2 regions of the Kitasatospora sp. NPDC001539 genome follow, and region 2 is predicted to be linked to the other one. Evidence: riboswitches for the same ligand, from Rfam matches in the RefSeq annotation. Region 2 holds a riboswitch; the other holds the start of a gene.
What was found. Region 2 has a riboswitch for glycine ahead of gcvP (aminomethyl-transferring glycine dehydrogenase). Riboswitches for the same ligand answer to the same signal wherever they lie in the genome.
Positions count from the first base shown of each region.

Region 1 (11,317 bases), on a different contig from region 2:
GCCGAGGGCGGCCCGGCCCTCCCGGATCGGGCGCCGGGCGCCGGTGACCGGGACGGCGGTCGGCCGGGTGCTGCTCGCCGGGCTGCCCGAGGACGGCGCCCGCGAGGAGGAACTGCCGCCCGAGCTCGCGGCGGTGCGCCTGCGCGGCTGGGCGGCGGAGTCCGCCGAGCACCGGGAGCCGGTGACCTGCGTGGCCGCGCCGGTCGCGGGCACCGGCGGGCGGACGGTCGCGGCCTGCGCGCTGAGCGCCCCGGCCAGTCAGGTGCGGCCGGCCGAGCTGGCCCGGATGGTGCCGGAGCTGCTCTGCACGGCCGAGGCGATCTCGCTCGCGTGCGGCGGCTCGCCTACTCCTCGCTGGTGCGAGAACCGTTGCGGTGCCAAGCCCGCGGGGCGCGCCAGCCGTACTTCAGCGCGAGCATCCGCAGCCCGAAGGCGGTGAGCGCGGCGGCGGTGCCGGTGGCCCCGGTGAGCCGGTCGGCGCCGATCAGCACGGCCACCAGGGCGGCGCCGACCAGGGCCGGGACGGCGTAGATCTCCCGGTCCCAGCGCAGCAGGGAGGGGATCTCCCCGGCCAGCACGTCGCGGATCACCCCGCCGCCGGCCGCGGTCACCATGCCGAGTGCGACGGCCGCGGCCGCGCCCAGCCCGTAGTCGTGCGCCTTGGCGGTGCCGGTGACGCAGAACAGGCCGAGGCCGAGGGCGTCCAGGGTCTGCACCGCACGGTTGATCCGCTCGACCTGGGGGTGCAGGAAGAACACCACCAGGCCGGCCGCGAGCGGCGTCACGAAGTAGCCGAAGTTGCTGAACGCGGCCACCGGGGTCGCCCCGATCACCAGGTCGCGGATCACCCCGCCGCCGAGCGCCGTGGCCTCCGCCAGTACGCAGATCCCGAAGATGTCCATGTTCTTGCGGACGGCGAGCAGGCCGCCGGAGAGGGCGAAGACGAAGATGCCGGCGAGGTCGAGGGACTGCTGCACGTCGGAGGGGAAGATCTGCGAGGTCACCACACAACTATGACCTGTGCGGAACCCTCCCCTCCGCCTGCGTCGGGCGGAGCCGGTCGTTCCCCTCGCTCCGCCCGGGGCTGCGATGGTCGTCGCTCCGGGCTGTGCTGGTCGTTCCCCTCGCCCGGCCCGGGGCTGCGATGGTCGTTCCCCTCGCTCCGCCCGGGGCTGTGCTGGTCGTTCCCCACGCTCCGCCCGGGGCTGCGATGGTCGTTCCCCTCGCTTCGCCCGGGGCTGTGCTAGTCGTTCCCCTCGCTTCGCTCGGGGAAGTGACACGCCACCTGGTGCCCCGTCTTCAGCGCCGCCAGCGGCGGCTCCTGGGCGGCGCACACGTCCTGGGCCTTCCAGCAGCGCGTCCGGAAGCGGCAGCCGCTGGGCGGGTTGATCGGCGAGGGCACGTCGCCCTTGAGCAGGATCCGCTCGCGGCCGGCCCGCTGGCGCCGGCGCGGGTCCGGTACCGGGACGGCCGACATCAGGGCGTTGGTGTACGGGTGCATCGGGCTGCGGTAGAGCGAGTCCCGGTCGGCGATCTCCACGATCTTGCCGAGGTACATCACCGCCACCCGGTCGGAGACGTGCCGGACCACCGAGAGGTCGTGCGCGATGATCAGGTAGGTCAGGCCCAGCTCCTGCTGGAGGTCGTCCAGCAGGTTGACCACCTGGGCCTGGATCGACACGTCCAGCGCGGAGACCGGCTCGTCCGCGACGATCATCTTGGGCCTCAGGGCGAGGGCCCGGGCGATGCCGATGCGCTGGCGCTGGCCGCCGGAGAACTCGTGCGGGTAGCGGTTGTAGTGCTCGGGGCTGAGCCCGCACAGCTCCAGCAGGTCCTGGACGGCCTTCTTGACCCCGCCCTCGGGCTCCACGCCCTGGAGCCGGAAGGGCGTGCTGACGATGGTGCCGACGGTGTGCCTGGGGTTCAGCGAGGAGTACGGGTCCTGGAAGATCATCTGGATGTCGCGGCGCAGCGGCCGCATCGCGCCGACGCCCAGGTGGGTGATGTCGGTGCCCTCGAACTCGATCTTCCCGCCGGTGGGCTCGTCGAGCCGGGTGACCAGCCGGCCCATGGTCGACTTTCCGCAGCCGGACTCGCCGACGACGCCCAGCGTCTCGCCGGCGTTGACCGTGAAGTCGATGCCGTCGACGGCCCGCACCGCGCCGGTCTGGCGCCGCAGCAGTCCACCGCGGATCGGGAAGTGCCGGGTCAGGCCGGTCACCTTCAGCAGCGGCTCGCGCTCGGGGGCAGGCGCAGGCGCGGGGATCGCGGCCGCCTGAGTGTCCGTCATCGGTTCTCTCCAGAAAGGTGGTACGAGGCCGGGCTCACAGCCGGGGCGCGATCTCTTCGGCGAAGATGCGGTGCCGCTCGTCGGCCGGCAGGTGGCAGGCCGCGAAGTGGCCGGGCGCGGCCTCGGCCAGCACCGGGACCTCGTCGGTGGAGCGTCCGCCGGTCAGCTGGGCGTACGGGCAGCGCGGGTGGAAGGCGCAGCCGGACGGCACGTTGATCAGGCTCGGCGGGGTGCCCCGGACCGGGACGAGCCGCTCCTGCAGCTCCCGGTCCAGGCGCGGCATCGATCCCAGCAGGCCCCAGGTGTAGGGGTGTTCGGGCGCGTCGAAGAGGGTCTCGGCCGGGCCGCGCTCGACGCACTTGCCGCCGTACATCACCAGGATGTCGTCGGCCAGCTCGGCGACCACTCCGAGGTCGTGGGTGATGATGATGACGGCGGACCCGAACTCGTCCTGGAGGTCGCGGATGAGGTCCAGGATCTGCGCCTGGACGGTGACGTCCAGGGCGGTGGTGGGCTCGTCGGCGATCAGCAGCGAGGGGTCGTTGACCAGGGCCATGGCGATCATCGCGCGCTGGCGCATGCCGCCGGAGAACTGGTGCGGGTAGTCGTCCACCCGGCGGTCGGGCTGCGGGATGCCGACCCGGTCGAGCATCTCGATCGCGCGGGTCCGGGCCTGCTTCTTGGAGGCCTGGGGGTGGTGCACCCGGTACGCCTCGACGATCTGCTGCCCCACCGTGTAGTAGGGGTGCATCGCGGTCAGCGGGTCCTGGAAGATCATCGCCATCTCGCGGCCGCGCAGTTGGCGCACCCGGTCCGGTCCGGCGGCGATCAGCTCCTCGCCGCCCAGCCGGATCTCGCCGGTGATCCGGGCCCGCTTGGAGCGGTGCAGGCCCATGATGCCCAGCGAGGTGACGGACTTGCCGGAGCCGGACTCGCCGACGATGCCCAGGGTGCGCCCCTTGTGCACGTCGAAGCTGACGCCGTCCACCGAGCGGACCAGGCCGTCGTCGGTGTCGAAGTGGATCCTCAGGTCGCGGACGGAGAGGAACGGCTCGCCCGACGGGGGCGACGCGGCGTCCGCCGGGGTCTTCTGGAGCTCGGTCACGAGAGCCTCACGCGGGGGTCGACGAGGGCGTACAGGAGGTCGACCACGAGGTTGCAGACGACGATGAAGAAGGCGGCCAGCAGGGTGACGCCGAGGACCTTGGGCAGGTCGTTGTCGGAGATCGCCTGGACGGCGAACTGGCCGACGCCCTTGAGCGAGAAGACCTGCTCGGTGATCAGCGCACCGCCGAGCAGCAGCCCGAGGTCCATGCCGAAGATGGTGACGATGGGGGTGAGCGCGGAGCGCAGCCCGTGCTTGACGACCACCTTCCGCTCGACCAGGCCCTTGGCCCGGGCGGTGCGGATGTAGTCCTCGCTCATCGTCTCCAGCATCCCGGCGCGGGTGAGCCGGGCGTAGAGCGCGGAGTAGAGGAAGGCCAGCGAGATCCACGGCAGGATCAGGTTGCGGGCCCACATCAGCGGGTCGGAGGTGAAGTCGACGTACTCGAGGTTGTCCAGGATCGGCCACTCGTAGCTGAAGACCGTCAGCAGCAGGGCGCCGGTGAAGAAGACCGGCAGCGAGACGCCGGCCAGCGCGACGCCCATGGAGAGCCGGTCGAAGATCGAGCGCGGCTTGAGCGCGGAGATCACGCCGGTGGTGACGCCGGAGACCAGCCAGAGCACCGCCGCGCCGATGGCGAGCGAGATGGTGACCGGGATCCGGCTGGTCATCTCCGGCCAGACCTCCAGGTGGTTCTTGAAGGAGTAGCCGAAGCAGGGCACGTGGCAGGTGGCCGGTTCCGGCCCGAACTTGTACTCGGCGCCGCTGACCAGGCCCTTGAGGAAGTTCCAGTACTGGGTGTACAGCGGCTGGTCGAAGCCGAGGTTCTGTTTGACCGCCGCGATCGCCTCGGGCGACGGGTTCTTCCCGATGTACTGCGCGGCCAGCTGGTCGGTGGTCTCGCCGGCGAAGCGCGGGAGCAGGAAGAAGATCGCGAAGGTGACCGCGCTGACGACCAGCAGCAGCACCGCGGCCGCGAGGATCCTGCGGATGATGTAGGCAAACACAGTTGGGCGGCTCCGGCGGCCGCCGCCGTCCGGGGTCTGCCGGACGGCGGCGGCCGCCGCTGCCTTCACCTGCCTTCAGGGATGCGGAGCCAGGCTCTTACTTGGTGGTGCCGATGTTCAGGTAGTCGTACTCCCCCGACCAGGCCGGGTTGGACCCGAGGTTGGTGGCGCTGTCCGGGCGGTACAGGAAGACCTTGAAGTCGGTGAGCGGGACGTAGACCGCGGACTCCATGACCTTCTTGTCGATGTCGCCGTAGATCTTCTCGCGGGCGGCCCGGTCCGGGTTGACCGCGGCGTCGTCGAGCAGCTTGTTGACGGCCGGGTCGTTCAGCTGGGCCAGGTTGCTGTTGCCGGACGCCTTGATCGCCCGGCCGTCGACGATCTGCTGCAGGAAGCCGTAGCCGGTCGGCCAGTCGGCGCCCCACTGCATCATCATCAGACCGATGTTGTGGTCCTGGGTGAACTGCGGCGCACCGGCCGAGTCCGTCAGGTACTTGCCCTGCGGGTACTGCTGGATCTCGACGTTGATGCCGATGTTCTTCAGCTGGGCCTGGATCTGGGTGGCCGCGGCGACCTCGGTGGCGCGCTCGGTGCGGGCGGACAGGACGGTGGTGAAGCCGCCGTCCTTGCCGCAGGCCTTCAGCGCGTCCTTGGCCTTGGCCTGGTCGCCCTTGTTGTCCTTGGTCTCGTACAGGTTGAAGTCCTGGTGGCCCGGGATGTCCGGCGGGAGGACGGTGTTGGCCACCTGGCCGCGGATCGGGCCGCCGAGCGCGGTCTGCACGGCGACCTTGTCGATCGCGTACTGGACGGCCTTGCGGCAGTCGACGTTGTCGAACGGCGCGACCTTGGTGTTGATCGCCATGTAGACCAGGCGGCCGCCGTAGGCGTTGTCGGTCTTGGCCTTGAGCTTCGGGTCGCGCAGGATCTGCGCCTGGGTCTGCGGGTCGACGCCGCCGCCGACCAGGTCGACCTGGGCGTTGCCGGCCAGCAGGTCCTTGTCGATGGTGGCCTGGTCGATGTTCATCTTGAGCACGATCTTGTCCGCGAGCTGCTTGCGGATCGGGTCGGTGCTCTTGTCCCAGTTGGTGTTCGGCACCAGGACGGCCTGCTTGCCGTCCTCGTAGGACTCGAACTTGTAGGCGCCCGAGGCCACGACGTGCTTCACGTAGTCGGCACCGGTGTCCTTGGCCTGCGGGACCGGCACCGTCTGCGGGGCGCTGACCAGGTAGTCGAAGTCGGCGAAGGGGTGCTGGAGGTGGAAGACGATCGTGGTGTCGTCCGGCGTCTCGATCGACTTCAGGTCGCCGGTCTTGTCCTTGTACGGGCCCTGGTACGGCGTCGGGTTGTCGACCAGCAGGTCGTGGAAGTAGGTCGGGCCGTTCGAGTTCACCTCGGGCGCGAAGTTCGAGCGCTCCACGGCGTACTTGACGTCCTTGGAGGTGATCGGGGTGCCGTCGTCGTACTTCAGGCCCGCGCGCAGCTTGTAGGTCCAGGTCAGGCCGTCCGCGCTGGGCTGGCCCAGCGACTCGGCGAGGTCCGGGACGAGCTTGTTGCCGTCCGCGCCGGCCGCCGGGTTGAAGGTGGTCAGCGGACGCCCGTACAGGCGCGAGAAGTTGTAGATGTACGCGTAGTAGGTGTTGCCCGGGTCGAGGGAGTCCGGGGTGCCCTTCATCTCGTAGGTGACCGTCCCGCCCTTCTTGTCCGAGGCGTTGACGATCTGCTTGGTGGCCGCGTCGGCGCCGCCGCTCGAGTCGTTGGAGCTTGCCGAGGAGGACTTGGCGTCGCCGCTCTTGGAGCTGGACGAGCAGCCGGTGACGACCAGGACCACGGCGGCGGCCGCGGCGGTCAGCGCGACGGTACGGGACCTACGCATGGGTGAGATCAACCCCTTGAGGATGTGGAGGAGGAAAGGCGCCCTGACGCTGGGTCAGTTGCTCTTGGGATCGAGGGCGTCACGCAGCCCGTCGCCGAGCAGGTTGAACGCGAGCACGGTGATGAAGATCGCCAGGCCGGGGACCACCATGTACTGGGGGTCCACCTGGTAGTAGTTCTTCGCGTCGGCGAGCATGCCGCCCCAGGAGGACTGCGGGGGCTGGATGCCGACGCCGAGGAAGCTCAGGCCGGCCTCGAAGAGGATGTTGGTCGGGATCAGCAGGGTCGAGTAGACCAGGATCGGGCCGACCAGGTTCGGCAGCAGCTCCTTGAACAGGATGAACGGGCCGCGGGCGCCGAGGCTGCGGGCGGCGTGGACGAACTCCCGCTCGCGCAGCGAAAGGGTCTGTCCGCGCACGATCCGGCCCATGTAGGGCCAGTTGAAGAAGCCGATCACGAAGATCAGCACCATGATGTGCAGCGGGAGGCCGTGCAGGCCGAACGCGCCGCCCTGGAGCGAGGCGGAGATCGCGATGGCGAAGAGCAGCAGCGGGAACGCCAGGAAGACGTCCATCAACCGGCTGATCAGGGTGTCCACCCAGCCGCCGTAGTAACCGGCCATCACGCCGAGCACGGTGCCGAGGGTGTTGGACAGCACGGTCGCGCCGAAGGCGACCAGCAGGGAGACCCACGAGCCGTCGACCACGCGGGCGAGCAGGTCGCGGCCCTGCAGGGGGTCGATGCCGAGCAGGTGGTCCCCGCTCATCCCGCCCCAGTCCCCGAGCGGCAGGCCGCCGAGGTCGGCGTCCAGCAGGTCCGTGTTCGGCTGGTCGGGGTCGAGCCCGAACAGGGCCTCGATCGGCCCGGACAGCACGGCGAGCAGGATCAGCAGGATCACCACGATGCCGCCGGCGACGGCGGCCTTGTCCCGCTTGAAGCGGGTCCAGGCGATCCGACCGAGGGAACGGCCCTCGATCGTCTTGGCCGGGCTCGCGGTGGCTGGCGCCTCCGGTTCGTTCCCGGCGGTGGTCACGGATGCGGTCATGGTCAGTTGGTCCCCTCGCCGACGGTGGCCGGCCCACGGGTGCCGGGCGCCGGCTTCGGCGGTGCGGCTGCGGACGTGCGGAGGTGCTTAGGAGGAGCGGTGCGCGCGGCAGTGCGTCGTGCACAGGCACTGCCACCACGCGGGATGGGCGTCGCGTGGTCGAGCTGTCGGCGTGCGCGCTCACCTTTGTGGGGTTTCCAGTACGCGCGATGCGTTGCGCAGAACTCTCTGTCATGCGAACTGGCTTGCGCCAGCCCTGACAAGCGACAGATGCCCAACTGTGATCTGCGCGCATGCACCTCCCCGGTCTTCGGCATATCCCTCTTCACACGGCTGTAACAGCCATGTCAAGATGGGCGGACTTCGGGAACGGGAAATTCGTCCGGAAAGCACCGAAGCCGACCTGATGGCGAATCAGGTCGGCTTGGTGAATATGCGTTTGGCCCCGGGTTTGTCAGCGGCCCGGGTATCCGGGCCACGACCGCGGCCCCTGCGGCTGCCCCCAGCCCGGCGCGTTCGGCTGCGGGCCGTAGGACCACCCCGGCGCCGGCTGCCCCGGCAGCGACTGCGCCGGGTACGGCACCGGCGGGTACGGGCCGGTCAGCGGGCGCCCCGCCTCCCGGTCGAAGAACGGCCGGGCGTTGGCGCGCATCCACAGCGCCACCGGGTCGTACTCGTCGGCCATCGCCACGGTGGACACCGCGAGCCCCTCGGGCGCCACCGCGATCGCCCGCTGCATCAGCGCCCGCACCGCCTCCACGGCCGGCGGCGAACTCTCGTAGAGGTCCAGGCCGATCGCCAGGTACGGCTCCCCCACCGCGGGCTGCACCCAGGCCCGGCGCAGCGCCCGCACCGCGCGCACCTCGCCGGCCTGCCGCTCCAGCAGCGCGAAGAACTGCTGGGCGTTCACCTGCGGCTCGCTCAGCTTCAGGGGGCCGGCCGGCAGCCGGTCCAGACCCGCGGCGATCCGCCGCAGGTCCGCCCACGGCACGCCGACCCCGCCGCCGGGGGCGTGCGGGTTGAGCCACAGGCCCCAGCGGGTGCGGTACAGCGAGGCGGCGATCTCCCGCCCGGAGATGACCTCGTGGGCCCGGGCCCAGCCGGAGGCCGTCAGCTGCTCGAGCGAGGTCACGGCCGGGGCGTAGCCGTGGCCGCTGATCTCCATGTTCCCGTACTGCGCGTCCGGGCTGCCCGGCGTGCCGTGCCAGAGCAGCATCCAGACCTGGCCGTCGGCGAGCGCGTGCAGCAGCCGCTCGTACGCGTCGTAACGCTCCGGCGCGACGTCGCGCAGGGCGCGCTCCAACGCGCCCGGATCCGCCGGGCGCCCGGCCGGCGCCTGGCCCCAGGGGCCCGGCCCACCGCCCGTTCCCGCTCCCGCACTCATGCGCCCACCTCGCCGCGCCTCTTTCCTCAACCCAGCCGGCCCGTCAGCCGCCTGCACGCACCCTATGGCGCGGCACCGGCCACCGCCACGGCGACGTGCTCACGAACGATCCCCGCTCACATCCGCGTATGGAAAGGCAGTACCCGGGTGAGCAGCCACTCGACCACCGGGTCGTCGGCGAGGTCGAGCAGCACGAGGTGGACGCCGCCCGGCAGCGGCGCGGTTCCCAGCGCCCGGCCGAGCGCCTCGTTCACCGCGCCCGGGTCGGCCGGGGCGGCCGGATCCAACTGGACGCCCACGAACATCACGGTCGGCTCGCCCTCGATGCTGGCCAGCGCCCGGCGCGCGGTCAGCACCCCCGGCAGCGCCGACAGTTCGGCCCGGCAGGCGGCCAGGAAGTGCTCCGGGTCCTCGCCCGGCACCGGCTCGCGCAGCGCCACCCGGCCGCCGGTCGGCGCCTCCGGCTGGTCCCAGCGGTCCTCCCGCGGCCCGCGGCGCAGCTCCGCCACGCCCTGCGGCGGCACCGGGATGCCCACCGCGGCCTCGGGATTGACCGCGATGCCCACGCCCAGCGGCAGTCCGCGGGCGAACTCCCAGGCCGGCGCGATCGCGAAGGCCATCCCCGGCGCCTGCTGCAGGAACACCTCCTGCGAGGAGAACACCGGCACGTACGGGTCCCCGGCCAGTTCGACGGTCGGCAGGTCCAGCGACTGCCCGGCCGGATCGCCGCCGGCCGGCAGCGGGATCCACACCTGGCTGCGGGCCAGTACCTCGATCACCCGCGGCGTCGCGCCGGGGTCGCCCAGCGCGGCCGTCAGCACCTGCTCCAGCTCGTTGGCCGGCCAGGCGCCGCCCGGCGGCGCCGCCTCCGGGCCGCCCCACCCCTGCTGCTGCTCCACCGGGTACTCCATGCGCCGCCGATCCGCCCTCGTGCCGGTCGGCCGCCCACTGCTGCGCCGACGCGCAGAAGTCTAGGGGCCCGGTGGGACGCCGGTCGGGCGCCGGTCGGGCACGGGTTCGACTTCGGGCGGTGTGACCGGGCCCCCCTCCCCCCGCGCCCGTGGACGTGCCATGATGTGCGCGTCCGACGGCATGCGCCGCGGGCCCCCACAACTCCACACCGGCCGCTCGAACCCGCGCGGGAGAGTCCGGAGTGCCGCCCAGGCGGTACGGCCGGCGCCGAAGGAGCAAGTCCTCCCCGGAATCTCTCAGGCCCCCTTACCGCACGGGTTAGGCACATCTGGAAAGCGGCGCCCGGCCCTGTCGCGCGCCCACCCACGGTGCAAGCCGCCATGCTGTCCTGGATGCTGGAAACAGCTGCGGGCAGGTGGGCGGTGAAGCTCTCAGGTTCGACGACAGATGGGGAGACCCACGCCGCCGCATGCCCGCGCGCAGGGTCGGTCCCCGAGCGGGTCCCGTCCCGGCGCGTGCACCCCTGAGTGCCCCGACCGAGGAGTTCCTGGCCATGTCGTCCCTCCGCCTGACCGCGCTCGACGCGCTGCACCGCGCCCTCGGCGCGACCATGACCGACTTCGCCGGCTGGGACATGCCGCTGCGCTACGGCAGCGAGCGCGAGGAGCACCTCGCCGTCCGCACCAAGGCCGGTCTGTTCGACCTCTCGCACATGGGCGAGATCACCGTCACCGGCCCGCAGGCCGGCGAGATGCTGGACCACGCGCTGGTCGGCTTCGTCTCCGCGCTGGGCGTGCTGCGCGCCCGCTACACGATGATCTGCGCCGAGGACGGCGGCATCCTGGACGACCTGATCGTCTACCGGCTGCGCGAGGACGCCTTCCTGGTCGTCGCCAACGCCTCCAACGCCCAGCTGGTCCTGGACGAGCTGATCGCCCGCGCCAAGGGCTTCGACGCCGTCGTCACCGACGACCGCGACACCTACGCCCTGATCGCCGTCCAGGGCCCGGAGTCCACCGCGATCCTGGCCGGAACCACGGACGCCGACCTGCCCGGCCTGAAGTACTACGCGATCCTCCCGGCCCGGGTCGCCGACCGCGACGTGCTGCTGGCCCGCACCGGCTACACCGGCGAGGACGGCTTCGAGATCTTCTGCCACCCGGGCGACGCCGAGGACGTCTGGCAGGCGCTGACCGCCGCCGGCGAGGGCCGCGGCCTGGTGCCGTGCGGGCTGTCCTGCCGCGACACCCTGCGCCTGGAGGCGGGCATGCCGCTGTACGGGCACGAGCTGTCCACCGACCTCACCCCCTTCGACGCGGGCCTGGGCCGGGTCGTCCGCTTCGACAAGACGACCAACGACGGCGCCTTCGTCGGCCGCAAGGCGCTGGAGCAGGCGGCCGCCGCGGCCGAGGCCAACCCGCCGAAGGTGCTGGTCGGCCTGGTCTCCGAGGGCAAGCGGGTGCCCCGCGCCGAGTACACCGTGGTCTCCACCGAGGGCGATCCGATCGGCCGGATCACCTCGGGCGCGCCGTCCCCGACCCTGGGCAAGCCGATCGCGATGGCCTACGTCGACGCCGCCCACGCCGCCCCCGGCACCACCGTCGCGGTGGACGTGCGCGGCAAGCACGAGCCGGTCCAGGTCGTGGCGCTGCCGTTCTACAAGCGCGCCCGCTGAGCCCGCCCCGGCCGGGCCCGCGGGCCC
Region 1 is NZ_JBEPAK010000088.1:14,826-26,142, forward strand. It holds gene ABT247_RS16145 (IclR family transcriptional regulator) at 1-439, shown strand, start outside; gene ABT247_RS16150 (trimeric intracellular cation channel family protein) at 345-1,004, opposite strand; gene ABT247_RS16155 (ABC transporter ATP-binding protein) at 1,244-2,290, opposite strand; gene ABT247_RS16160 (ABC transporter ATP-binding protein) at 2,325-3,395, opposite strand; gene ABT247_RS16165 (ABC transporter permease) at 3,392-4,402, opposite strand; gene ABT247_RS16170 (ABC transporter substrate-binding protein) at 4,500-6,275, opposite strand; gene ABT247_RS16175 (ABC transporter permease) at 6,330-7,319, opposite strand; gene ABT247_RS16180 (enhanced serine sensitivity protein SseB C-terminal domain-containing protein) at 7,774-8,703, opposite strand; gene ABT247_RS16185 (enhanced serine sensitivity protein SseB C-terminal domain-containing protein) at 8,820-9,614, opposite strand; glycine riboswitch at 9,833-9,937, shown strand; gene gcvT (glycine cleavage system aminomethyltransferase GcvT) at 10,169-11,290, shown strand.
Region 1: linked by a shared signal. The riboswitch ahead of gcvT (glycine cleavage system aminomethyltransferase GcvT) and the one ahead of gcvP (aminomethyl-transferring glycine dehydrogenase) in region 2 are both predicted to bind glycine.

Region 2 (11,317 bases):
CTGGAGCCCAGCGTCCGCACCGCGTACCCGGCGACCAGCCAGCGGCTCTACAGCTTCCGCGACGTCCTGCTGCTCAAGATCGTGAAGCGGCTGCTGGACGCGGGCGTCTCGTTGCAGAACATCCGGGTGGCCGTCGCCCATCTGCAGTCCGCCGACCAGGCCGACCTGGCCGGGCTGACGCTGATGTGCGACGGGGCGACGGTGTACGAGTGCACGACGCCGCAGCAGGTGGTCGATCTGCTGAAGGGCGGTCAGGGGGTGTTCGGCATCGCGGTCGGAGCCGTCTGGCAGGAGCTGGAGCTGACCCTCGGGCGGCTGCACGCGGAGCGGACCGACACCGGCGAGACGCTGGTGGGGCACGACCCGGCGGACGAGCTGGCGCAGCGCCGCAACCGCGCGGTCTGACGAGGCGCCGCCACCCGCGCGGCGACGGTGCGTGACCGGATCTGACGAGGCCGTGGGCCCGGACGGGGAACCGTCCGGGCCCACGGCCTCGTCGTGTTGCCCGGCGGGACGATCGAGGGAGGGCACGTGAGGGTCGGCACCGGGATCTCGGGGCTGCTGCGGCGCCGGGCGGTGGGGATGCGGGCACGGCTGCGGACGCGGCGGACCCAGCGCAGGGTCTTCCAGGTGACGGCGGTGCTCTGCTCGTCGGTGCTGGCACCGAGCGCCTGGCTGTGGATCGCGGCGGGGGACCGGGTCGGCACGGTGGAGAGCGCGCCGTCCGCGCCGGTGGCGGTGGTCTTCGGAGCGGGGCTGGACCAGGGCAGGCCCTCGCCGTACCTCGAGCACCGGCTCACGGCGGCGCTGGACCTGTACCGGGAGGGGAAGGTGCGGGCCGTGCTGGTGACCGGGGACAACGGGCGGGTCTCGTACGACGAGCCGGACGCGATGTACCGGTACCTGACCGAGCACGGGGTACCGCCGGGGCGGGTGGTCCGGGACTACGCCGGCTTCGACACCTGGGACTCCTGCACCCGGGCGCACCGGATCTTCGGGGTGGACCGCGCGGTGCTGGTCAGCCAGGACTTCCACGTCCGGCGGGCGCTGGCGCTGTGCGAGGCGGCCGGCATCCGCTCGTACGCGGTCGGGGTGCCGGAGCCGCACGACGCCACCTGGCTGTACGGCGGACTGCGGGAGGTCGCCGGGGCGGGCAAGGCGGCGGTGAACGCCTGGCTGCGGCCGGACCCGGCACTGCTCGGCCCGCAGGAGGACGGCGTCGCGAAGGCGCTGGCGGAGGCGGCGGAGAGGCGGTAGGCGGCGGCCCGGCCGCCGGCGTCGGCCGGGTTCGCACGCACTGTCGGACCCGTGCGCGATGATCGGCGGGTGCGATCTCTGCCGAGCATCATCCACCTCGACATGGACGCCTTCTTCGCGGCGGTGGAGCAGGCGGCCAAGCCGAGCCTGCGCGGCAAGCCGGTGGTCGTCGGGGGGCTCGGCGGTCGCGGGGTGGTCTCCACGGCCTCCTACGAGGCGCGCAGGTTCGGGGTGCACTCGGCGATGCCGATGGCGCAGGCGCGGCGGCTGTGCCCCAACGCGGCCTTCCTGGCCGGGCGCTTCGAGGCCTACCGGCAGAACAGCGAGATCGTGATGGGGCTGCTGCGGGAGCTGTCGCCGCTGGTGCAGCCGCTCAGTCTGGACGAGGCCTTCGTCGACCTGGAGGCCGGTCCGTACGGCCCGGTACTGGCGGAGGCGGACCACGAGACGGGTGAGCGGCTGGTGCTCGCCCTGGCGGAGGATCTGCGGGCGGACATCCACCGCTCCACCGGGCTGACCGGTTCGGTCGGGGCGGCGGGCTCCAAGCTGATGGCGAAGATCGCCTCCGAGCAGGCCAAGCCGGACGGGCTGGTGCTGATCGAGCCCGGGCAGGAGCGGGCCGTGCTCGGGCCGATGCCGGTCCGGGCGCTGCCCGGGATCGGGCCGGCCACCGAGCAGGTCCTGCGGCGGGCCGGGCTGAGTACGGTGGCGGACCTCGCGGAGGCGGGCGAGGCGGAGTTGGTCGCGCTGCTCGGCCGCGCGCACGGCGCCGGGATCCACCAGATGGCGATAGGGCTGGACGAGCGGCCGGTGGTCGCCGACCAGGACGCGAAGTCGGTCTCGGTGGAGGACACCTACGAGGTGGACCTGGCCGACCGGGACCGGGTGCTGCGCGAGGTGGAGTCGCTCTCGGCGCGGTGCGTGCGGCGGCTGCGGGCGGCGGGGCGCTCCGGGCGGACGGTGGTGCTGAAGGTCCGGCGGTTCGACTTCTCGACGCTGACCCGCTCGGAGACGCTCGGCGGGCCGACCGACGACCCGGCGGTGATCACCGCGATCGCGCGCCGGCTGGCCGAGCAGGTGGACATCACCGGCGGGGTGCGGCTGCTGGGGGTGGGCGTGGCGCAGCTCGCCGACTACACCCAGGAGGACCTGTTCGCGCAGGCGCTGCGGGAGGAGGCGGCGGAGCACGCCGAGGCGGTCGAGGCGGCGGAGGCCGAGCAGGAGCGGGAGGCGGCCGCGGTGCGACGCTGGCTGCCCGGGCAGGACGTCCACCACGCCGAGTTCGGCCCGGGGTGGGTGCAGGGCAGCGGGGTCGGGCGGGTCACCGTACGGTTCGAGACGCCGTGGAGCGGGCCGGGCCGGGTGCGGACCTTCGCGGTCGACGACCCGGCGCTGGAGCCGGCCCGGCCGCTGCCGCTGCGGCGGGTGGCGGACGCGGGCGGGACGCAGGGGGAGGAGGGGCCGCAGCGGCCGGAGGGCTGAGGGGCCCGGGCGGCCCTGCCGGTGGAGGGGGTCGGGACGTGGAACGGCCCCACCCGGTGGGTACCGGGTGGGGCCGTTCACACCGTGCCGGCTCCGCGCGTTCGTGATGCCCTCGCGACGTACGGAGGCCGGGTCCGCGCGCCCTGTCCCTGAGCGCGCGGGCCGGACGCCTCGTCAGGCGTCGGTCTTGACCAGCTGGGTGCTGGAGTCCTGCGGGGCCGAGCCGCCCGGGGCGCCCGGGGCGGCCGCGACCGGCTTGGCGGTGCGGATCAGGAACGGGACGGCACCGGCGACGATGCAGACCACGGCGGTGGCCCAGAACGCGTGCTTGTAGGCGTCCAGGGTGGGCAGCAGCACCGGGATCTTGATCGGGAGCTTCATGGTGTCGCCGGTCAGGATGGCGGTCATCACGGCGGTGCCGATCGCGCCACCAACGGTGCGCAGCACGGAGTTCATGCCGTTGGCGATGCCGCTCTGCTCGACCGGGACGGCGCCGTTGATGAAGGCCGGCATCGCGGCGAAGGCGAGGCCGATGCCGAGGCCGAAGATGGCGGAGGCGGTGTAGATGTCACCCTCGTGGCTGTGACGCAGGGCCAGGTAGGCCATGGCGACGGCGCCGAGGACGCCACCGAGGACCAGCGGCAGGCGGGGGCCGCGGCGGGCGATCAGCACGGCGCCGAGCGGGGCGGCCACCATCGAGCCGATCGCGGACGGCAGCAGCATCACGCCGGCGTGCAGGACGGTCGCGGTGAAGCCGTAGTGGGCCAGCTTCTCCGGGGTCTGGGAGAAGTTGCTGATGACCATGAACGAGCCGTACATGCCGAAGCCGATGAGCAGGCCGGCCAGGTTGGTGAAGGCCACGGCCGGGCGGGACATCATCTTCAGGTCCACCAGCGGGTGCGCGACCTTGGTCTCGATGATCCCCCAGACCAGCGCGACCACGGCGGCGACGGCGAACAGGCCGAGGGTCTTGGTGGAGGTCCAGCCCCAGTGGTTGCCCTGGCTCACCGCGACCAGCAGGGCGGAGAGCCAGCCGGCCAGGGCGAGCGCGCCGAGCGGGTCGGCGCCGCCCTCCTTGTCGGTGACCGGGTCGGACGGGACGCGCAGGGCCACCAGGGCGATCGCGATCAGGCCGAAGGCCAGGCCCATCCAGAAGATCGACTTGTAGTTCCAGTGCTCCAGCAGGAGGCCGGTGGCCACCAGGCCGAGGCCGGAGCCGACGCCCATCGAGGCGCTGATGGCGGCGACGCCGCCGGTCACCTTCTGCTTGGGAAGCTCGTCGCGGACGATGCTGATCGCCAGCGGCATCACGCCACCGCCGGCGCCCTGCAGGACGCGGGCGACGACCAGCCAGGTGAAGGAGTGGGTGCCGGCCGCCAGTGCGGATCCGGCGACCAGGCCGGCCAGCGAGATGAGCAGCATGGGCTTACGGCCCCGGAGGTCGCCGAAGCGGCCCAGCAGGGGAGTCAGCACGGCTGCGGAGAGCAGGTTGGCGGTCATCAGCCAGGTGATGTTGGACGTGGAGACGTCCAGCTCCTTGGCCAGCGAGGGCAGGATCGGGACGACCGCGGTCTGCACCACGCTGAACGACAGCATCGCCAGGATGAGGGCCGGCAGGACCCGGGCGCTGCTCTGCTTCTCGGCCGCGGTGGTGGGCTGTGGTGCCTCACTCACGGTTGCTTCCTCCCGTACATAGTGAATGAACTGAAGTAAATATGCCCGGAGATACTTCAGAGTGTCAAATATCGAGCGGTTAAGCTTTGGCAAAGCGGGGAAGTCCGGGGCACGGCAAGGGCCCCGGAGGGGATCCGGGGCCCTTGGGGGAGGAGGGGCGGGCGGTCAGACCACCGGGCGCGAGCCGTCGGAGCGGGCGCCGTTGGTGACCGGGGCGCTGTCGTCGTGGACCTCGACGTGCTCGCGGCGGAGCTCGTCCTGGACGACCTCCTCGGCGGTGTAGCGCTCGACGACCAGGCGCACCCGCTCGATCGGCGCCAGATACTTGCGCACGACGGGGCGCTCCTCGCGGAGGGTGACCTCCTCGACGTCCTCGGCGATCTCCTTCTCGGTCAGCGCGGCGCGCTCGGCGTCGCTGACCGGCACCCGCTCCACCCGGACCCGCTCGCGGACCACCGGGACGCGGCGCTCGACCTGCTCGCTGGTCACGTACTTGCGCAGCTTCGCGGTGCCCAGGACGTGCCACTCGGTGGTGATGTCGAGCCGCTCCTCGCGGCAGGTGATCTCGACCGGCGCCGTCATGGCCGAGGTGCCGGTGTCGGCGGAAGGCGCGGGCACCGGCGCGGGGGTGGCCGCAGCCGGTGCGGGCTGCGGCTTCGGCTCGAACACGGGAGCGGTCGCCACGGGGGCGGCGGGTGCGGGGGCGGCGAGGGTCGGCACGTGGGTCTCCCGGGCGGTGTCGGTGCCGAGGGCGCCGGGGCCGGCGACCGCGGTGGTCGGGCCCGGCTCGGCGGAGTGGAAGGCGAGCGGCGGGGCGGTCGTGGTGGCGGTCGTGGTCGCCGCCGCCGCGACGGCCGGCGCCGTGCCGAAGTCGAGGTCGGGCTGGGCGGTCCGGCCTGGCTCCTCGCCGGCGGTGCGGGCGTCCACCGGGGTGTCGAGCCCGTAGTAGCGGTAGAGCTGGAGCTCCTGGGCCGGCGACAGGTGCTGGCCCACGCCGAAGTCCGGCGAGTCCTTGACCAGCGACTTGTCGTAGGGGACCCGGAGCTCGTCACCGGAGAACTCGCTCGTGGTGAGGGGGACGAAGGCGTCGCGGCCGAAGATGCCGGTTCGCACGGCGGCCCACTCCGGCTGGCCGGTCGCGTCGTCCAGGTACACCTCGTCGACCGTGCCGATCTTGTCTCCGTTGCGGTCGACCGCCTTGTGGCCGATGAGATCCCGGGGGTCGATGTCGGTCTGCACTCTTTCCTCCAGTCCGCTGCGCCTGCGGAACTCCCGCAGGTACGGCGGTCGGAGCACACCCGTCCCGTCCGCCACTTCACACCAAAAGGCATGAATGGGACCGACGCGACCGGGGTGCGCCGGACGGGCTTCGTGCTGGGCCGTCCGGGGGACGCGCGTAGACCTCGAGTGACCTGACGCACCCGTGATCCGAAGGCCGCCCGCTGGTACCCTGGGCCGCGACCGCCGAACCCGCTCGGGAGAGTCCACGACCGCGAAAACCGCTGGTCGGGGCGCCGAAGGAGCAAACCCTCCCCGGAATCTCTCAGGCATCCGTACCGTGCGGGATAGGTCACTCTGGAAAGCAGGGCAGGATCGCCGGCGCGGGAGCCGACGATCACCACCCTCACCGACGGTGCAAGCCGACGGAGCGCCGACAGCGCGACGTGCGGGCGAAGCTCTCAGGTCCCGATGACAGAGGGGGAGGCCTTTCGGGTTCGCCCGCCCGAGCCGGTCCGCCGTCCGCAGCGGATGGCCGTCGGCGTGCGCGCCCCCGCCGGTCCGTGACCAGGAGGCCTCGACCACCATGAACGCCCAGCCGAACGCGGGACGCCCCATCGGCGCCTCGACCCTCACCGAGCTCGAGTCGGCCAGCCCCTTCGAGAACCGCCACATCGGCCCCGACGCCGCCGCCCAGGAGAAGATGCTGGCGTCCGTCGGCTACGGCTCCCTGGACGAGCTCGCCGCCACCGCCGTTCCCGAGGCGATCCGCTCCATCACCGCCCTGGACCTGCCCGCCGGCCGCAGCGAGGCGCAGGTCCTCGCCGAGCTGCGCGAGCTGGCGGGCCGCAACAAGGTGCTCCAGCCGATGATCGGCCTGGGCTACTACGGCACCTTCACCCCGCCGGTCATCCTGCGCAACGTCATGGAGAACCCGGCCTGGTACACCGCCTACACCCCGTACCAGCCGGAGATCTCCCAGGGCCGCCTGGAGGCGCTGCTCAACTTCCAGACCCTGGTCTCCGACCTGACCGGTCTGCCCACCTCCGGCTCCTCGCTGCTGGACGAGGGCACCGCGGCCGCCGAGGCGATGGCCCTGGCCCGCCGCGTCACCAAGGTCAAGGGCGGCGTCTTCCTGGTCGACGCCGAGACCCTCCCGCAGACCATCGCGGTGATCAACACCCGGGCCGTGCCGACCGGTGTCGAGGTCGTCGTCGCGGACCTGTCCGACGGCATCCCGGCCGAGGTCGCCGAGCGCGGCGTCTTCGGCGTGCTGCTGCAGTACCCGGGCGCCACCGGCGTCGTCCGCGACCTCGCCCCGGTGATCGAGCAGGCGCACGGGCTGGGCGCGGTCGTCGCCGTGGCCGCCGACCTGCTGGCGCTGACCCTGCTGAAGTCCCCGGGCTCGCTGGGCGCCGACATCGCCTGCGGCACCTCGCAGCGCTTCGGCGTGCCGATGGGCTTCGGCGGCCCGCACGCCGGCTACCTGTCGGTGCGCGCGGAGTACGCCCGCTCGCTGCCCGGCCGCCTGGTCGGCGTGTCCGTCGACGCCGACGGCAACCGCGCCTACCGCTTGGCGCTGCAGACCCGCGAGCAGCACATCCGCCGCGAGAAGGCCACCAGCAACATCTGCACCGCCCAGGTGCTGCTCGCCGTGATGGCCTCGATGTACGCGGTCTACCACGGCCCGGACGGCCTGGCCGACATCGCGCGGCGCACCCACCGCTACGCCGCCGCCCTCGCCGAGGGCCTGCGGGCCGGCGGCGTCGAGCTGCTGCACGGCGAGTTCTTCGACACCGTCACCGCCGTCGTCCCGGGCCGCGCCGCCGAGATCGCCGCCGCCGCCCGCACCCACGGCATCAACGTCCACCAGGACGGCGCGGACCGGATCTCCGTCTCCACCGACGAGACCACCACCCGCGAGCACCTGGCCGGCGTCTGGGCCGCGTTCGGCGTCCCCGCCGTCGAGATCGCCGAGGCCGCCGAGGCGCTGCCCGCCGCGCTGCTGCGCGAGGACGAGTACCTCACCCACCCGGTCTTCCACAGCCACCGCTCGGAGACCGCCATGCTGCGCTACCTGCGCCGCCTGTCGGACCGGGACTACGCGCTCGACCGCGGCATGATCCCGCTGGGCTCCTGCACCATGAAGCTCAACGCGACCACCGAGATGGAGGCCGTCACCTGGCCGGAGTTCGGCCAGCTGCACCCCTTCGCGCCGATCGACCAGGCCCAGGGCTACCTCACCCTGATCCGCCAGCTGGAGCAGCAGCTGGTCGAGGTCACCGGCTACGACGCCGTCTCGATCCAGCCGAACGCCGGCTCCCAGGGCGAGCTGGCCGGCCTGCTGGCCGTCCGCGCCTACCACCAGGCGAACGGCGACACCCAGCGCGACGTCTGCCTGATCCCGTCCTCCGCGCACGGCACCAACGCCGCCTCCGCGGTGATGGCCGGCATGCGCGTGGTCGTGGTGAAGACCCTGGTCGACGGCGACGTGGACGTCGAGGACCTGAAGGCCAAGATCGAGCAGCACCGCGACAACCTGTCCGTGCTGATGGTCACCTACCCGTCCACCCACGGCGTGTACGAGACCCAGATCACCGAGATCTGCGCCCTGGTGCACGAGGCCGGTGGCCAGGTCTACGTGGACGGCGCCAACCTGAACGCCCTGGTCGGCCTGGCCAAGCCGGGCAAGTTCGGTGCGGACGTCTCGCACCTGAACCTGCACAAGACCTTCTGCATCCCGCACGGCGGCGGCGGCCCGGGCGTCGGCCCGGTCGCGGTGCGCGCCCACCTGGCGCCGTACCTGCCGAACCACCCGCTGCAGGAGGAGGCCGGCCCGGCCACCGGTGTCGGCCCGATCTCGGCCGCGCCGTGGGGCTCGGCGGCGATCCTGCCGATCTCCTGGGCGTACGTCCGGCTGATGGGCGGCGAGGGCCTGAAGCACGCCACCCAGGTCGCGGTGCTGAACGCCAACTACATCGCCAAGCGGCTCGCGCCGCACTTCCCGGTGCTCTACACCGGCCCGGGCGGCCTGGTCGCGCACGAGTGCATCATCGACCTGCGTCCGCTGACCAAGGAGACGGGCGTGACGGTGGACGACATCGCCAAGCGCCTGATCGACTACGGCTTCCACGCGCCGACGATGTCCTTCCCGGTGGCCGGCACGCTGATGATCGAGCCGACCGAGTCCGAGGACCTGCACGAGATCGACCGGTTCTGCGACGCGATGATCGAGATCCGGGCCGAGATCGAGAAGGTCGGCTCGGGCGAGTGGGCGGCCGAGGACAACCCGCTGCGCAACGCCCCGCACACCGCCGCCGCCCTGGCCGGCAACTGGGCGCACGGCTACTCGCGGCAGGAGGCGGTCTTCCCGGCGGGCGTGAACCCGGCGGACAAGTACTGGCCGCCGGTGAGCCGGATCGACGGCGCGTACGGCGACCGCAACCTGGTCTGCTCCTGCCCGCCGCTGGACGAGTACGGCGTCTGATCCCGCGGACGCGGACGAAGAGGGGCAGGGCCCCGGCAGAACGTTTCTGCCGGGGCCCTGCCCTGTGCGCTGTCCGGTCGGCGGCCACCCCGTCGGGCGGTGCCGGGGCCCATGGCCACCGGTCGTACGGTTGCGGCGGTACGGGTCGGGCCGGTCGGGCCCCGGCACCGGGTCGACCCGGCGCCGGGAGGCCTCAGGCCGCGTGGGCGACGGGGCGGCGCGGGGCGATCACCCGGCCGTCGGGCAGCAGCTCTCCGGTGTCCTCGAACAGGACGACGCCGTTGCAGAGCAGGCTCCAGCCCTGCTCAGGGTGGCAAGCCACCGGCACGGCCGCCTCGCGGTCCTCGGACTCGGCCGTCGGGCACTCAGGACGGTGCTGGCACATACGCGTACCCTCGCTTCGCTCTGCGATCCTCCCCGTGGTGCGGTCCCGGAGGGTTGCTGCCGTCCGGGGCCGCCGCGGTAGTCGGATCCTGTCCGCAACGCCGGCCAGGTGTGGACCGGCGTTCAAGTGGGTAGGACAGGTGGTCCTTCCACGCTGGTTCCCAGTGTCGGCATCTGCGGACGCGCGCGCAGCGATTTCGTGACATGCGCCACAAGTCCCGGGCAGAGATCACCCGTTCAGGTGGGGCCCGGGGGAGAAAGCGCACCGACGGGTCAGCCGTGACATGGCCCGGTGGGGCCATTGCGGATGGCCCGCCCAGGTGGTGGCCGTTCGGGTGAGGCCGCCGGGGCGCGCACGGCGAAGGGCCGCCGGGCGGGGTGACCCGGCGGCCGGTGCGGCGGGGCCGCTCTCAGGTGGAGCCGAGCAGCAGCGGCCGGGAGAGCGGGGTGCGGGCGAGCAGCGGCAGCAGCTCGGCGGCCGGGTGGGCGCGGTGCGCGGTGACGCCGAGCGGAGCCGGGGCGAGCGGGATCAGCAGGTCGTCGCCCGGGTCGGCGTCGGGGCCGTGCAGCCAGAGCGCCGTCGCGTACTGGCCCGGGAAGGTGAGCAGCCGGGGCTGGCAGCGGACGCGGGAGCTCTGGGCGAGCTGCCAGGCCTCGCGCAGCGCCCGGACGGTCGAGGAGAGGTAGGGGCCGGCGGTGAAGTGGGAGAAGGTGTGGCCCTCGGCGCTCTGCACCACCTCCGCGGCGGCGGCCACCTCGGCGCCGTCCTTGATCAGGAAGCGCCAGCCGGTCCTCCGGGCGGCGGTGAGCTCGGGGCGCGGGCCGTCCAGGACGTGCACCGCGAGCGGATGCGCGGGGAGCAGTGGTCCGGTCGGGTGACGCAGGGCTGCGGCGGCGGGTTGGCGCAGCGCGGCGTCCGAGTCGAGCGCGGCCAGGACCGCGCGCAGGGCACTCGGTGGGGGCTGGGGGGTTTGCAGGGTCATGGCGGGGTCCGCCTCTCCAAGCGAGATCGGCGTGCGAGTGCGGCATACCGGCGTGGCGCGGTGCGTCGTCGGTGACGGGCCTGGCCGTGTCCGGTTGTGCAGGATCGCGGAGCCGGCGCGGTCGCCGCCGTCGAGGAGTGCCTCGGGGCGGGAGAAGACCGGCCGGAGCGCAGTGCGGATTCCTCGAATTCATCGAACAAATGCGCAGGGTGATCTGTTTATCACAGGCTGTGGCGCCGGGCAAGTCCACAGATGCTCTGAATAAGCGTCAGTTCCCTTTCATTGCAAGCCAGTACAAGCATTCGGGTATCGATCTTCGGGGTGGGCATGATGCTGGCACGGTCGGACGGCCGGGTGGGTCAGGAGGAGGGGACCGTGGGCGAGAAGGTCGTGGCGACTCGGGCGGATCTGGCGGACCGGCAGCAGTACCGGCTCAAGCTCCAGGCCTGCCTCGACGCGCTCGGGCGGATGCTGCGCGAGAACCGATTCGACCGGCCCCGGGCGGTGATGGGCCTGGAGATCGAGCTCAACCTGGCCGACGACCAGGGTCTGCCGGTGATGCGCAACGCCCAGGTGCTCAGCGCGATCGGGTCCAGCGACTTCCAGACCGAGCTGGGCCAGTTCAACATCGAGGTCAACATCGTGCCGCACCGGCTCTGCGGGCACGTCTTCGAGGAACTGCGGGAGGAGATCGACACCGGGCTGCGCTACGCGGACCGGCGCGCGGCCGAGGCCGGCGCCCGGATCGTCATGGTGGGCATCCTGCCGACCCTGGAGCACGACCACACCGGGCTGGACGCGATGAGCCACAACCAGCGGTACAGCCTTCTCA
Region 2 is NZ_JBEPAK010000007.1:51,796-63,112, reverse strand. It holds gene ABT247_RS03195 (MerR family transcriptional regulator) at 1-405, shown strand, start outside; gene ABT247_RS03190 (SanA/YdcF family protein) at 583-1,257, shown strand; gene ABT247_RS03185 (DNA polymerase IV) at 1,327-2,739, shown strand; gene ABT247_RS03180 (MFS transporter) at 2,914-4,413, opposite strand; gene ABT247_RS03175 (PRC and DUF2382 domain-containing protein) at 4,579-5,652, opposite strand; glycine riboswitch at 5,879-5,982, shown strand; glycine riboswitch at 5,984-6,116, shown strand; gene gcvP (aminomethyl-transferring glycine dehydrogenase) at 6,218-9,118, shown strand; gene ABT247_RS03165 (DUF5999 family protein) at 9,312-9,503, opposite strand; gene ABT247_RS03160 (hypothetical protein) at 9,913-10,485, opposite strand; gene ABT247_RS03155 (glutamate-cysteine ligase family protein) at 10,861-11,317, shown strand, end outside.